Regions from separate parts of the Streptomyces sp. NPDC052910 genome, predicted to be linked through region 1. Evidence: riboswitches for the same ligand, from Rfam matches in the RefSeq annotation. Region 1 holds a riboswitch; the other holds the start of a gene.
The links. A riboswitch is a leader RNA that binds a small molecule or an ion and turns the genes downstream of it on or off. The one in region 1 is predicted to bind cobalamin.

Region 1 (7,154 bases):
TCTCCACGGCGCTGACGACCATCGCCTACGTGCTCGTGCGCCGCCAGGAGCGGGAGCGGAAGCGGGGTGGGCGGCCGTGAAGGACGGCGTCAACGGTGTCGCGCTCACCGTGTTCATCATCTTCTTCCTGGCCGTCACGGTCATGGGTTTCTACGCCGCGCGGTGGCGGCGGGCGGAGCACGCCGACAATCTCGACGAATGGGGTCTGGGCGGGCGCTCGTTCGGCACCTGGATCACCTGGTTCCTGCTGGGCGGCGATCTGTACACGGCGTACACCTTCGTCGCCGTGCCGGCGGCCGTCTACACCGGCGGCGCGGCCGGGTTCTTCGCCGTGCCGTACACGATCCTCTGCTACCCGCTCGTCTTCACCTTCCTGCCGCGCCTGTGGTCGGTGTCGCACAAGCACGGTTACGTCACCTCGTCCGACTTCGTCAGGGGCCGCTTCGGCTCCCGGGGACTGTCGCTGGCGCTCGCCCTCACCGGCATCCTCGCCACGATGCCCTACATCGCGCTGCAACTCGTCGGCATCCAGGCCGTGCTGGACGTGATGGGGATCGGTGGCGGGTCCAACTGGTTCATGAAGGACCTGCCGCTGCTCATCGCCTTCGGCGTGCTCGCGGCCTACACCTACTCCTCCGGGCTGCGGGCCCCCGCTCTGATCGCGTTCGTCAAGGACGCTCTGATCTACATCGTCATCGCGGTCGCCATCATCTACATCCCCGTCAAACTCGGCGGTTTCGACGACGTCTTCGCCAAGGCGGGCGAGGTGTTCTCCGTCAAGAACCCGGACACGGGCAAGCCGCGCGGCGCCCTGGTCACCGGGCCGGACGCGCAGTGGGCGTACGCGACCCTGGCCCTCGGTTCGGCGATGGCCCTCTTCCTCTACCCGCACTCCGTGACGGCCGTCCTCTCCAGCAAGAACCGCAACGTCATCCGGCGCAACACCACCATCCTGCCGCTGTACTCGCTGATGCTGGGGCTGCTCGCGATGCTCGGTTTCATGGCGGTCGCGGCCGGTATCAAGGTGAAGAACGCCCAGTTGGCCATTCCGCAGCTTTTCGAGGACATGTTCCCGGACTGGTTCACCGGCGTCGCCTTCGCGGCGATCGGCATCGGCGCCCTGGTCCCGGCGGCCATCATGTCCATCGCCGCCGCCAACCTGTTCACCCGCAACATCTACAAGGATTTCCTGCGCCCGGACGCCTCTCCCGCCCACGAGGCGAAGGTCTCCAAGCTGGCGTCCCTGCTGGTGAAGGTCGGCGCCCTGGTCTTCGTGCTCACCATGGACAAGACGGTGGCGATCAACTTCCAGTTGCTGGGCGGCATCTGGATCCTGCAGACGGTTCCCGCCCTGGTCGGCGGGCTCTTCACACGCTGGTTCCACCGCTGGGCCCTGCTGGCGGGCTGGGCGGCCGGCATGCTGTACGGCACGTGGCGCGCGTACGACACCCCGAGCGCCACGCAGGACCATTTCGGCAACACCAACCTCATCCCCCTCATCGGGGAGAAGGGGTATATCGGGCTCACGGCCTTCGCGCTGAACGTGCTCGTCGCGGTCGTGCTGACCTTTGTGTTCAAGGCGCTCGGCACACCGGACGGCGTGGACGAGACGAAGGCGTCCGACTACACGGCGGACGCCGGCGACCCGGGCGTCCAGGCCGAACTGCCCCCGGCGACGGCGGGAGCGCCGGGCGGGCACTGACGCCCCGGACGGGCGGGCCAGGGGCATCGTAGGCCCCTGGCCCGCCCGTTCCCGCACCCCGCGCCCCTTCTCCCGTCTCTCCCGCCCCGACGGCCCCGTGTGGTGCCGTTCGGGGCAGACGCCCCGGTGACGGCGTCACGGACGGACCGGGCTCCCGGTGCCGCCCCCCTTCCTCTTCAGCCAGGCCCGGCCCGGCCAGTCGGCGTGTGTCACCCGCATCGCCTCCCACGCCGGCAGCAAACCGGAGCCGACGCGGGCGGCCCGGCCCGCCTGCTCTCCGGCCATCCGATAGCCCATGTCGCTGGAGTCGACGAAGTGGTAGGTGCCGTCGGTGATCACGACCTTGGCGGCGACCCCGGCGAGCCCTTCCAGCAGGCCTTCCCGCAGCGCGGGCAGATGCTCCGCGGGCAACCGGTCTTCGGGGACGACGCTGCGGACCTCCAGCCCGCCGTCCGGGCCGGGCGGTTCGAAGTCGGCGACGATGTGCGCATAGGGACCGCAGGCGCCACGGTTCAGCCGGATGAGGACGCATATCTCTCGTACAGGAACGGGAAGATCGGTCATGCGGGCCACGGTAGGGGAGGCCCGGTTCACGGGACAGCGGATATCCCCGGGGCGTGGGGGTTCCGCCGCGGCCGGCGATTCGTCGCCCCGTCCGGCGGCTCGCGGCGGTGTGATCGATCTCCTGCCGGCGAGGGTGAGCGCTGCGCGCCGTGACGGAGTCGTCCGCCGCCGGCTCCCGCACCGCTCCTACGCTTTCGTGAAGCCCGGGCGCCCTTCCCGTCTCCCGCCCGGCGAGCGGCGATCGCTTCCGTGAACGGCGGCCTCGAAGCCCCCTCCCGATAGCACATTCCGCGACCGTCCCATGACGTGACGACACAACATGTGGGGGCACGCGCGACCGTCGGCACTAGATGTATGCTCGTGCTCGCTGTCGCCGCAGGGGAATCCGGTGGAAATCCGGAACTGTCCCGCAACGGTGTACGTACGGGCCCAATCCGCCCGTTCCGCAGTCCGAGGACCTGCCGGCAGCACGCCAGCACCGGGCCCGCCCGGTACGGCGTCTGAACACGTCCGGGCCTCGCGGGTTGGGCCGGTGGACGCCCGCGCGCACGCCTCGTACGGCTTCCGTACGCCGTCGGCTGCGCGTGCGCGCCCCCCTGCCCTCCCACCGAGGCCCCCAGCCGAGCGAGGGAGAGCCACACGTGACGATCGCGCCCGCGGAACCTGCTTCAGGTCCGGTTTCAGCGCCCGAGGCGGACACGGTAGCGACCGGCGGCCCCGGGACCGCGCTCCTGCGCACCCTGACGGAGCTCACCGCCGATCTGCCCGCCACCGACCCCGGCAAGGTCGCCGCCGCCGCGCTGCGCGGCCGGCACCCCGGGTCGGACGAGGCCGAACTGCGTTCGCTGGCCACCGAGGCCGCGGCCGGGCTGATCTCCGAGGAGCCCGAGTACTCGCGGCTCGCCGCGCGGCTCCTGACGCTCGCCATCGCCCAGGAGGCGGCCGGGCAGGGCGCGGTCTCCTTCTCCGCGTCCGTCGCCACCGGCCACCGCGAAGGCCTGATCGCCGACGACACCGCCGCGTTCGTGCGCACGCACGCCGAGCGCCTGGACGCCCTCGTCGAGGGCGCGCTCGCCGACGGCGCCGACGACCGCTTCGGCTACTTCGGTCTGCGCACCCTGCACAGCCGCTACCTGCTCCGCCACCCGATCACCCGCGACGTGATCGAGACGCCGCAGCACTTCCTGCTGCGTGTGGCCTGCGGTCTGGCCGAGGACCACTCGGTCCGCGCCCTGGAGGACGTGGCCGAGCTCTACCGCCTCACCAGCACGCTCTCGTACCTCCCCTCCTCCCCCACGCTCTTCAACTCCGGCACGCGGCACCCGCAGATGTCGTCCTGCTACCTGCTGGACTCGCCGCTGGACGAGCTGGACTCGATCTACGACCGCTACCACCAGGTCGCGCGGCTGTCGAAGCACGCGGGCGGCATCGGCCTCTCGTACTCCCGGATCCGCTCGCGCGGTTCGCTGATCCGCGGCACCAACGGCCACTCCAACGGCATCGTGCCGTTCCTGCGGACGCTCGACGCCTCCGTCGCCGCCGTCAACCAGGGCGGTCGGCGCAAGGGCGCGGCCTGCGTCTACCTGGAGACCTGGCACGCGGACATCGAGGAGTTCCTGGAGCTCCGCGACAACACCGGTGAAGAGGCCCGGCGCACCCACAACCTCAACATCGCGCACTGGATCCCGGACGAGTTCATGCGCCGGGTCGAGGCGGACGCCGACTGGTCGCTGTTCTCCCCGGCGGACACCCCGGACCTGGTCGACCTCTACGGCGACGAGTTCGACGCCGCGTACCGGAAGTACGAGGCCGAGGGCAAGGCCGTCAAGACCATTCCGGCGCGGGTGCTCTACGCCCGGATGATGCGCACCCTCGCGCAGACCGGCAACGGCTGGATGACGTTCAAGGACGCCGCCAACCGCACCGCCAACCAGACCGCCGAGCCCGGCCAGGTCGTCCACTCCTCCAACCTCTGCACGGAGATCCTGGAGGTCACCGACGACGGCGAGACCGCGGTCTGCAACCTCGGCTCCGTCAACCTCGCCGCCCACCTCGGCGCGGACGGCGAGATGGACTGGGCGAAGCTGGACCGCACGGTCCGCACGGCCGTCACCTTCCTCGACCGCGTCGTGGACATCAACTTCTACCCGACCGAGCAGGCGGGGAACTCCAACTCCCGCTGGCGCCCGGTCGGTCTGGGCCTGATGGGTCTCCAGGACGTCTTCTTCCGGCTGCGGCTGCCCTTCGACTCCTCCGAGGCGAAGGCGCTGTCCACCCGGATCTCCGAGCGGATCATGCTCGCGGCGTACGAGGCGTCCGCCGACCTCGCCGAGCGACACGGCCCGCACCCGGCCTGGTCCGCGACCCGCACCGCGCGCGGCGTGCTGCACCCGGACCACTACCCGAACACCGAGCCGACCTGGGCGGAGCGCTGGGACGCGCTGCGCGCCCGGATCGCCTCCGTCGGCATGCGCAACTCGCTGCTGCTGGCCATCGCGCCGACCGCGACGATCGCGTCCATCGCCGGTGTCTACGAGTGCATCGAGCCGCAGGTGTCGAACCTGTTCAAGCGCGAGACGCTCAGCGGTGAGTTCCTCCAGGTCAACACCTACCTGGTGGAGGACCTGAAGAAGCTCGGCGTGTGGGACCGCGCCACACGCGACGCGATGACCGACGCCAACGGCTCGATCCAGGACATGGCGTGGATCCCGCAGGAGGTGCGCGATCTCTACCGCACCGCCTGGGAGATCCCGCAGCGCGCCCTGATCGACATGGCCGCGGCCCGCACCCCGTACCTGGACCAGAGCCAGTCGCTCAACCTGTTCATGGCCTCGCCCACCATCGGCAAGCTCAGCTCGATGTACGCGTACGCCTGGAAGCAGGGCATCAAGACCACGTACTACCTGCGTTCGCGCCCGGCGACCCGGATCGCCCGGTCTGCCGGCGCGGCCGCCACCGTCCCCGTCCCCGTCCAGCAGGCCGCGCCCGACGCGGACGCCATCGCCTGCTCCCTGGAAAACCCCGAGTCCTGCGAGGCCTGCCAGTAATGTCGAACGAACAGAAGAACCTGCTCGACCCGGGCTTCGAACTGACCCTGCGCCCCATGCGGTACCCGGACTTCTACGACCGCTACCGCGACGCGATCAAGAACACCTGGACCGTGGAGGAGGTCGACCTCCACTCCGACGTGTCCGACCTCGCCAAGCTCTCCCCGGGCGAGCAGCACATGATCGGCCGGCTCGTCGCGTTCTTCGCGACCGGCGACTCGATCGTGGCCAACAACCTCGTGCTGACGCTGTACAAGCACATCAACTCCCCCGAGGCGCGGCTGTACCTGTCGCGGCAGTTGTTCGAGGAGGCCGTGCACGTCCAGTTCTACCTGACGCTGCTGGACACCTACCTGCCCGACCCGGACGACCGCGCCGCCGCCTTCGCGGCCGTGGAGAACATCCCGTCCATCCGGGAGAAGGCCCAGTTCTGCTTCAAGTGGATGGACTCGGTCGAGAAGATCGACAGGCTGGAGACGAAGGCCGACCGCCGTCGCTTCCTGCTCAACCTGATCTGCTTCGCCGCGTGCATCGAGGGCCTGTTCTTCTACGGCGCGTTCGCGTACGTGTACTGGTTCCGCTCGCGCGGTCTGCTGCACGGTCTCGCCACCGGCACCAACTGGGTGTTCCGTGACGAGACAATGCACATGAACTTCGCGTTCGAGGTCGTGGACACCGTCCGCCAGGAGGAGCCCGACCTCTTCGACGACGAGCTGCAGCAGCAGGTCACGGACATGCTGAAGGAGGCCGTCGAGGCGGAGCTGCAGTTCGGCCGCGACCTGTGCGGCGAGGGCCTGCCGGGCATGAACACCGAGTCCATGCGCGAGTACCTCCAGTGCGTCGCCGACCAGCGCCTCCAGCGCCTCGGCTTCGCCCCGGTCTACGGCTCGGAGAACCCGTTCTCCTTCATGGAGCTGCAGAACGTCCAGGAGCTGACCAACTTCTTCGAGCGCCGCGCCTCCGCGTACCAGGTGGCGGTCGAGGGCACGGTCGCGTTCGACGACGAGTTCTGAGCCGGCACGCCTCGGTGACGAGCGGGCCCTTCCGGAGTTCTCCGGGAGGGCCCGCTCCCGTTGTGCGGCACCCTCGCGAAAAACCGGCGACACGTCGGCCGGGGCGCCCGGACCGCCGCCACCTGCGGGGAGGCTGGTCGTCAGGGGGCAGCAACGGGACAGGAGACACACCTGATGCGCGTCATGATGATCGTCAAGGCGACCGAGGAGTCCGAGGCCGGCGTGCTGCCGACCCGGGAGGAGGTCGCCGACATGCAGCGGTACAACGAGGCCCTGGCCAAGGCGGGAGCGCTGCTGGCCGCCGACGGGCTGTGGGCGTCCTCGGAGGGCGCCCGGGTGGTGTTCGCGGGCGGGAAGCCCAGCGTGATCGACGGGCCGTTCGACGAGATCGGCGAGCTGATCGCCGGTTACTGGGTGATCCGGGTGGACTCGATGGACCAGGCCCGGGAGTGGGCGGCTCGGATCCCGTTCCGGGAGGGCGTGGTCGAACTCCGGCGCGTCTTCGAACCGTCCGACTTCCCGTCCGACGTGCTACCGCCCGAGGAGGCCGCCCGCGAGGAGGCGCTCCGCGAACGGCTGCGCGGGGGCGGCGGTGGCGGCGCCTGAACGAGCGGGGGGCCGGGCGGCCCGTTCCACGCCGCCCGGTCCGTTCGCGCCGCCCGCCCGGGGCCCGTCAGTCGTTGGGGACGACCGGGTAGCGCGGCGTGCCCTCGGCCATCTGCCGGAGCGCGTCCTTGCGGTCGCGCTTGGAGAGGCGGTCGATGTACAGGTAGCCGTACAGGTGGTCCGTCTCGTGCTGGAGGCAGCGGGCGAAGTAGCCGGTGCCCT
Region 2 (7,154 bases), on a different contig from region 1:
CCGGTGGCACGCATGGCGGGCACGCCCCGCGCCCGCGCGGCGGCGGTCGGTTGGTGCCGGGGCGGGGCCGGGCGTCGGATGGGCGCGGCAGGAGTCCGACGCGCTCGGGGTGCCTTTCGGCTTGCGCCGCCGGCCGACCGACGACGGGTGTCTGGGCGTCCCGCGTGAGAACCGGCGGGCGGAGGATGAGGGCGCGCCCCCGGTGTGAGACGGCGGGCACAGCGCTGCAGGCCCTGTCCGAGGAGGCGCGGCCGCCCCTCCATGGTTGTCAGAGGGCGAGTCGAGTGGGGAGCGGCGCACTCCGCCGGCCCGGGCCCCATGTTCCCGGTTCCCGGGCCGGCTGTTCCCGGGCCGTCGTCCTCCCGCGCGGTCAGCGGCTCTCGCCTGGCGGGGTGCCGCAGCTCGGGCCGCCCGGGCCGTCGAACTGCACCGAACTGAAGAAGTCCTGGTAGGAGGGGAAGAAGTTGCCCTTGCCGGTCGGACCGGCGGAGGTCACGGTCGTACAGCCGCTGTAGTTCGCGTCGGACCAGAGGTAGATGGTGGAAGCCGTCCGGTTCCAGTCCGACTTGGCCCGGTCGTTCATGCCGAGGGCCGCGAGGTCCGGGGTGCTCCTGCGCAGCGTGATCATGTCGCCGGTGCCGTCGAGGCCGGAGAACATGCAGTAGTAGCCGGCCGGGCAGCGGTCGTACCCGTCGGCGGCGTGGGCCGGGGCGGCGGCCGGCAGTGCGGCGACGGCCGTCACGGCCAGCGGAACGAGCAGAGTGCGCAACGCGTTCTTCACGTTCTGGGGCTCCTTGGTCCGGTCGGCGGGGGATGACGCCGGAGGCGGTGGGGGCCGGCCGGGGACGGCCGGGCGAGTGGAGGAAACACTTCCCTCCCTCCCTACCCCGCCACGGCACACGGAGCACACCGGTTGAGGTGACGGCGCATCGGGGAGCGCACGCGGGCAGGTGCACGCGGGCGTGCGCGGGCCGATTTCCCGCCCGGGACGACCCTGGACTCGGCAGGACGCCCAACTATATGGTCAGGGCCGACAAGCCCGTGGTGCAGGCACGTTGGCGGAAATCCGGTACGTCCCGCCGTGGCCAAAGGCGCGTGGGCAACGGCGACAGGCCGTCCGGACCTGGCGGTCGCCGACCGGGGGAACGTCACTGGCGGAGCGGCGACGCGACGCCGGGAAGGCGGCAGGCGCGTGGTGATCCGGGAGCCGGGATGCCGGGCCGCCGCCCAACGGGCGGGAGCCGAACCGGAAGGCCCGCGTCTCCCGCCACGCCCCGCCCCCGCCCACGCCGGCCCCCGGCTTCCGGCCCCCGGCCCCGGGCCGGCCCCCGGCCTTGCCCCGACAGCGGGCGTCCATCCCCGGCCCGTCGGCGAGAACCGGCCTCCGTGCCGGACGCCCGCCGTGCCCCCACGTTCGCCGACGGCTCCGCCGAGGACGTCGTCGGCCGCTGCTTCGCCCCGCTCGGCGACCCGGGGGCCGTTCCCGCCCCCGGCGACGCTCCACTACAGGAGGTGCCCTGGTGACTGCGACCCCCGCCAACCCGACGACGAACGCGCCGACCGCCACGGAAGGCAAGGCCGTCGGCTTCGTCGGCCTGGGCAACATGGGCGGACCGATGGCCGCCAACCTCGTGAAGGCGGGACATCGGGTGACCGGTTTCGATCTGCTGCCGGAGGCCGTTCGGGCCGCCGGCGCGAAGGGGGTCCGGCCGGCCGCGTCGGCCGCCGAGGCGGTGGCCGAGGCGGACGTCGTCTTCACGATGCTGCCGGCGGGACGGGACGTCCTCGGCCTCTACAAGGACGAGGGGCTGCTGTCCGCCGCGCGGCCCGGCACCCTGTTTGTGGACTGTTCGACGATCGACGTGGCTGACGCGCGGACCGCCCACGAGGTGGTGCGCGAGGCGGGGCACCGGCCCCTGGACGCGCCCGTCTCGGGCGGGGTGTTCGGCGCCGAGGCCGCCACGCTGACCTTCATGGCCGGCGGCGACGCGGCGGAGTTCGCGGCCGCCGAACCGGTGCTGGCCGCGATGGGGCGCAGATCCGTGCACTGCGGGCCCGCCGGGGCCGGGCAGGCCGCCAAGATCTGCAACAACATGATCCTCGGCATCTCGATGATCGCCGTCAGCGAGGCCTTCGTCCTCGGCGAGAGCCTCGGCCTCTCCCGGGAGGCCCTGTTCGACGTGGCCTCCACCTCCTCCGGCCAGTGCTGGGCCCTGACCGTCAACTGCCCTGTGCCCGGCCCCGTCCCGGCCAGCCCCGCCAACCACGACTACCGGCCCGGCTTCGCCGCCCCGCTGATGGCCAAGGACCTCGGACTCGCCGCCGACGCCATCCGCGCCGGCGGCGTGGACGCCGTCCTCGGGCTGCGCGCGGCCGAGTTGTACGCCGCGTTCGCCGAGGGCCGGGGAGCGGGGGAGGACTTCTCCGGGATCATTCGCGCGATACAGGACCGCTCCGGGAAGGGCGACGGAGCTGTGTGACGTACGGTGCCGTCCGTGCCGCCGACGCATCCGACAGGGAGCCGGGTGCGTCGGCGCGCCGGTGCCTCCGCCTGCCCGCCCCCGCCCGCGCGCGCCGGCGGACGGGGGGAGGGGAGCGGCCACGGCCCGGGCCCGTCAGGTCCCGGACAGCTCGGCGCGGACGGTCCGGGCGGCGGCCACCAGGTTCTCCAGCGAGGTCCGGGTCTCCGGCCAGCCGCGGGTCTTCAGGCCGCAGTCGGGGTTGACCCACAGCCGTTCCGCGGGGATCGCCTTCAGGCCGGTGCGCAGCAGGTCGGCCGCCTCCTCCGCGCCCGGTACGCGCGGGGAGTGGATGTCGTACACGCCCGGACCGGCCTCGCGCGGGTAGCCGTGGGCGGCCAGGTCGCGGGCGGCCTGCATGTGCGAGCGGGCCGCCTCCAGGCTGATGACGTCGGCGTCGAGGTCGTCGATGGCCCGGACGATGTCCCCGAACTCGGCGTAGCACATGTGCGTGTGGATCTGGGTGTCCGGCCGCACGCCACCGGTGGTGAGCCGGAACGCCTCGGTGGCCCACTCCAGGTAGGCCGGGCGGTCCGCGGCGCGCAGCGGCAGGGTCTCCCGCAGCGCGGGCTCGTCGACCTGGACGACCGGTGTACCGGCCGCCTCCAGGTCGCCGACCTCGTCGCGCAGGGCGAGGGCCACCTGCCGGGCCGTCTCGGCGAGCGGCTGGTCGTCGCGGACGAACGACCAGGCGAGCATGGTGACCGGACCGGTGAGCATGCCCTTGACGGGACGCTCGGTGAGGGACCGGGCGTACGTCGTCCAGCGCACCGTCATCGGTTCCGGGCGCGAGACGTCGCCGGCCAGGATCGGCGGGCGGACGTAGCGGGTGCCGTACGACTGCACCCAGCCGTGCCGGGTGGCGAGGTAGCCGGTCAGCCGCTCGGCGAAGTACTGGACCATGTCGTCGCGTTCGGGCTCGCCGTGCACGAGGACGTCCAGGCCCGCCTTCTCCTGGAAGGCGATCACCTCCCGGATCTCCGCCTCGACGCGCTGTTCGTAGCCGGCCGCGTCGAGCCGTCCGGCCCGCAGACCGGCCCGGACGGCGCGGAGTTCGTCGGTCTGCGGGAAGGATCCGATGGTCGTGGTCGGCAGCAGCGGCAGTCGGAGCCGGGCGCGCTGGGCGGCGGCCCGCTCGGGGTAAGGGCCGGTGCGGCGGCTGTCGGCCGCGGTGACGGCGGCGGCCCGGGCCCGGACCGCCGGGTCGTGGGTGATCGGAGAGGCGGCCCGGGAGGCCAGGTCGGCGCGGTTGGCGGCCAATCGGGCGGCGATGGCGCCGGTGCCGTGGGTCAGGCCCCGGGCGAGGGTGGCGACCTCGTCCGCCTTCTGCTGCGCGAACGCGAGCCAGCGCAGGATCTGGGGGTCGACGTCGCGTTCGGCGGTGGCGTCGAGCGGGACGTGGAGCAGCGAGCAGGAGGCCGCCACGTCGACCCGCTCGGCGAGCCCCAGCAGGGTGCCGAGGGTGGTCAGCGACTTCTCCAGGTCGGCGACCCAGATGTTGCGCCCGTCGACGACACCCGCGACCAGCCGCTTGCCGGGCAGCCCGCCCACGGCGGCCAGCGCGTCCAGGTTGGCGGCGGCGGGCCCGGTGAAGTCCAGGGCGAGCCCCTCCACCGGGGCTTTGGCCAGGACCGGGAGGGCCTCGCCGAGCCGGTCGAAGTAGGAGGCCACCAGCAGCTTCGGCCGGTCGGTGGCGGTACCGAGGTCGCGGTACGCCCGCGCGGCCGCGCCGAGTTGCGCGGGCGTACGGTCCTGGACGAGGGCCGGCTCGTCGAGCTGCACCCACTCGGCGCCCGCCGCGCGCAGGTCGGACAGGACCTCGGCGTAGACGGGCAGCAGCCGGTCGAGCAGGGTCAGCGGGTCGAAGTCCGGTGCGACGCCGGGCGCGGGCTTGGCCAGCAGGAGGTAGGTGACGGGACCGACCAGGACGGGCCGCGGGGTCAGGCCCAGGGCCAGCGCCTCCTTGACCTCCTCCGTGTACTTGGACGAGTCGGTGGCGAAGACCGTGTCCGGCCCCAGCTCCGGCACCAGGTAGTGGTAGTTGGTGTCGAACCACTTGGTCATCTCCAGCGGCGCCACGTCCTGGGTGCCGCGGGCCATGGCGAAGTAGCCGGCCAGTTCGTCGGCTTCCACCGCGGCGCGGTGGCGGGCGGGGATCGCGCCGACCATGACGGTGGTGTCGAGGACGTGGTCGTAGTACGAGAAGTCGCCGGCCGGCACCTCGTGGACGCCGGCCCGCGTCAGCTCCCGCCAGGTGTCCCGGCGCAGACCGGCGGCGACGGACCGGAGCCCGGCCGCGTCGACGCGGCCCTTCCAGTACCCCTCGACGGCCTTCTTCAGTTCCCGGTTCCGCCCCTGACGGGGGTAGCCGTACACGGTGGCCCGTGCTGCCGCGGCCGCGGGCTTGGTGGTCACGGAGATCTCCTTCGCGAGCTCGTTCCCTGGGATCCCGGCACGGATCGGGGGCGCGAAGGACGACGGACCGGGCGGTGACGCGCGTGGCTCGGCGCGGCCGTCCGCCTGGTGTGTACGCCGACCCGCCCTCGAGGTCACCGGGATGTCCGCGCACGGTGGGCCGTACGCGGGCAGTGGGCAGGTCTTCGGACTCGCGGGCGCGCCTCGTGTCGTACGAGACACCTACTGGCCGTCGCTTCCCGGGCCCGGTACGCCGGGCCCAGTGCGTATGACGGCGGTCGTTCCCGCTCACCGCTGCGGGGCAGTCCCGGATTCGCACCGGGTTCCCTCTTGCGACGCCTCCCGCCTGGCGGACGGGGCGAACCGACTGCACCCGCCACCCTAGAGGCTGCGAGGCCGCCGGTGGAAGGGAGTTCGTGACGGGAAAGGTGAGCCGGGATACGTGGGACGCGCTGTGCGGCGGGCGGACGGGGGCCGTCCGACTCGTGCGGAGCCGGTGCGGCGGGGAGCATGGAGGGGTGGGCGGCGACTTGTTCCCCGGGGTGGCGCCGACGGCCCGGACGGCTGTGGCGTGGCTGCCGCCGCGCGCGTTGTGGCCGGTGATCCAGGACATCCGCCGGGAGCACGACCCGCAGGTGCGGCGGTGGCCCCCGCATGTGAACCTGCTGTTCGGCTTCGTGCCCGAGGAGGAGTTCCCCCGGGCCCTGCCGCCGCTCTCCGCCGCGGCGGCCGAGTGCCCGGCCTTCCCGGCCCGGCCGGCGGGCGTCCGGTACTTCCGGCACCGGCGGTACGCCACGGTGTGGCTCGACCCGGCGGCCGCGGGCCGGGCCCCCTGGGAGCTGCTGTACGAGGAGCTGACGTCCCGCTTCCCGCTCTGTGGCGGTCGCGGCGACCGCTTCGTCCCGCACCTCTCGCTCGGCCGCACCACGCGGCCGCGCGCCCTGGCCGCCGAGCTCACGCCGCGGCTCGGGACGCTGTCGGCGGAGGTCGAGGAGATCACCCTGCTCTCCCGGCGCGGGGAGGAGGAGCCGATGCGGGCGCGGGCCGTGATCACGCTGGGGACGGGGGAGGTGCGGCAGCCGTCGGCGGAGTAAGGGCGGGTCCGTCCGAGGGCGTGCTCCCCGGCGGACGGCGTGGAGCACGCGGTGGCGGGCGGTGGAGGAGCACTGCCTGCGGGGCGCCGATCCGCACGCGCGGGTGGACCCGGTCGTGGGCGGGGTGTGAGGGGTGTTCGTTTGAGGGGGGTTCGTGCTCCTTCCTTTCGCCGTTCCCTGCGGGGCTGCGCCCCCCACGCCCCCGAGCGCGCCCGGGGTGCGCGTCTTCAGGCGCGGGACGGGTGGCGAGGTCGGGGTCGGTCGGCGAGCAAGCCTCCTCGTACCGCGCGGAGTTGCATGGCGTCACCTGTTTGACCGGTGACGCGCGCCGTGCCATAGTCGTCGGCACGCCCGCTGTCCCGGGCCCAGGCACTTCGCACGCACGGAGGGCTCGACATGATCGATCGGCGGACGTTCGGCAAGGCGCTCGGCCTCGGAGCAGGCGGCGCGGTCACTTCGGGGCCGGCACCGGCGTGGGCCGCGGCGGAACGGCGGAGCGGTGCCGGAGGCTCCCGCGGGCGCGGCGCGTTCCCCCCGCTCAAGAAGGTCAGGGCGGGTCTGCTGGAGGTCGGTTACGCCGAGGCGGGGCCGGCGCACGGGCCGCCGGTCGTCTGTCTGCACGGCTGGCCGTACGACATCCACAGCTTCGCCGAGGTCGCGCCCCTGCTGGCGGCCGAGGGGTACCGGGTGATCGTTCCCTTTCTGCGCGGCCACGGCACCACCCGTTTCCTCTCCGGCCGGACCTTCCGCAACGGGCAGCAGTCCGCCCTCGCCCTCGACACCGTCGCCCTGATGGACGCGCTGGGGCTGGAGAAGGCGGTGCTCGCCGGGTTCGACTGGGGGGCCAGGACCGCCGGTATCGTCGCGGCGCTGTGGCCCGAGCGCTGCAAGGCCCTGGTGTCGGTCGGCGGTTACCTGGTCGTCGACCGGGAGGCGAACCTCCGGCCGCTGGCGCCCGCGGCCGAACACGCCTGGTGGTACCAGTTCTACTTCGCCACCGAGCGCGGCCGGGCCGCCATGGAGGACCAGGACAAGCGGCACGACCTCACCCGGCTGGTCTGGGACACCGTCTCCCCGACCTGGGACTTCGACGACGCCACCTTCGGGCGCACGGCCGCCGCCTTCG

Region 2: another riboswitch for cobalamin. It lies ahead of metE (5-methyltetrahydropteroyltriglutamate--homocysteine S-methyltransferase); the one in region 1 lies ahead of ACZ6X9_RS02530 (ribonucleoside-diphosphate reductase subunit alpha).

The regions. Positions count from the first base shown of each region.
Region 1 is NZ_JBVJJR010000001.1:590,304-597,457, forward strand. Features, by position in the region: gene ACZ6X9_RS02515 (DUF3311 domain-containing protein) at 1-80, shown strand, start outside; gene mctP (monocarboxylate uptake permease MctP) at 77-1,702, shown strand; gene ACZ6X9_RS02525 (hypothetical protein) at 1,838-2,266, opposite strand; adenosylcobalamin-variant (AdoCbl-variant) riboswitch at 2,634-2,734, shown strand; gene ACZ6X9_RS02530 (ribonucleoside-diphosphate reductase subunit alpha) at 2,908-5,313, shown strand; gene ACZ6X9_RS02535 (ribonucleotide-diphosphate reductase subunit beta) at 5,313-6,326, shown strand; gene ACZ6X9_RS02540 (YciI family protein) at 6,501-6,932, shown strand; gene def (peptide deformylase) at 7,000-7,154, opposite strand, start outside.
Region 2 is NZ_JBVJJR010000002.1:690,778-697,931, reverse strand. Features, by position in the region: gene ACZ6X9_RS08755 (peptidase inhibitor family I36 protein) at 371-781, opposite strand; gene ACZ6X9_RS08750 (hypothetical protein) at 1,387-1,524, shown strand; gene mmsB (3-hydroxyisobutyrate dehydrogenase) at 1,521-2,480, shown strand; gene metE (5-methyltetrahydropteroyltriglutamate--homocysteine S-methyltransferase) at 2,616-4,934, opposite strand; cobalamin riboswitch at 5,094-5,317, opposite strand; gene ACZ6X9_RS08735 (2'-5' RNA ligase family protein) at 5,453-6,028, shown strand; gene ACZ6X9_RS08730 (alpha/beta fold hydrolase) at 6,425-7,154, shown strand, end outside.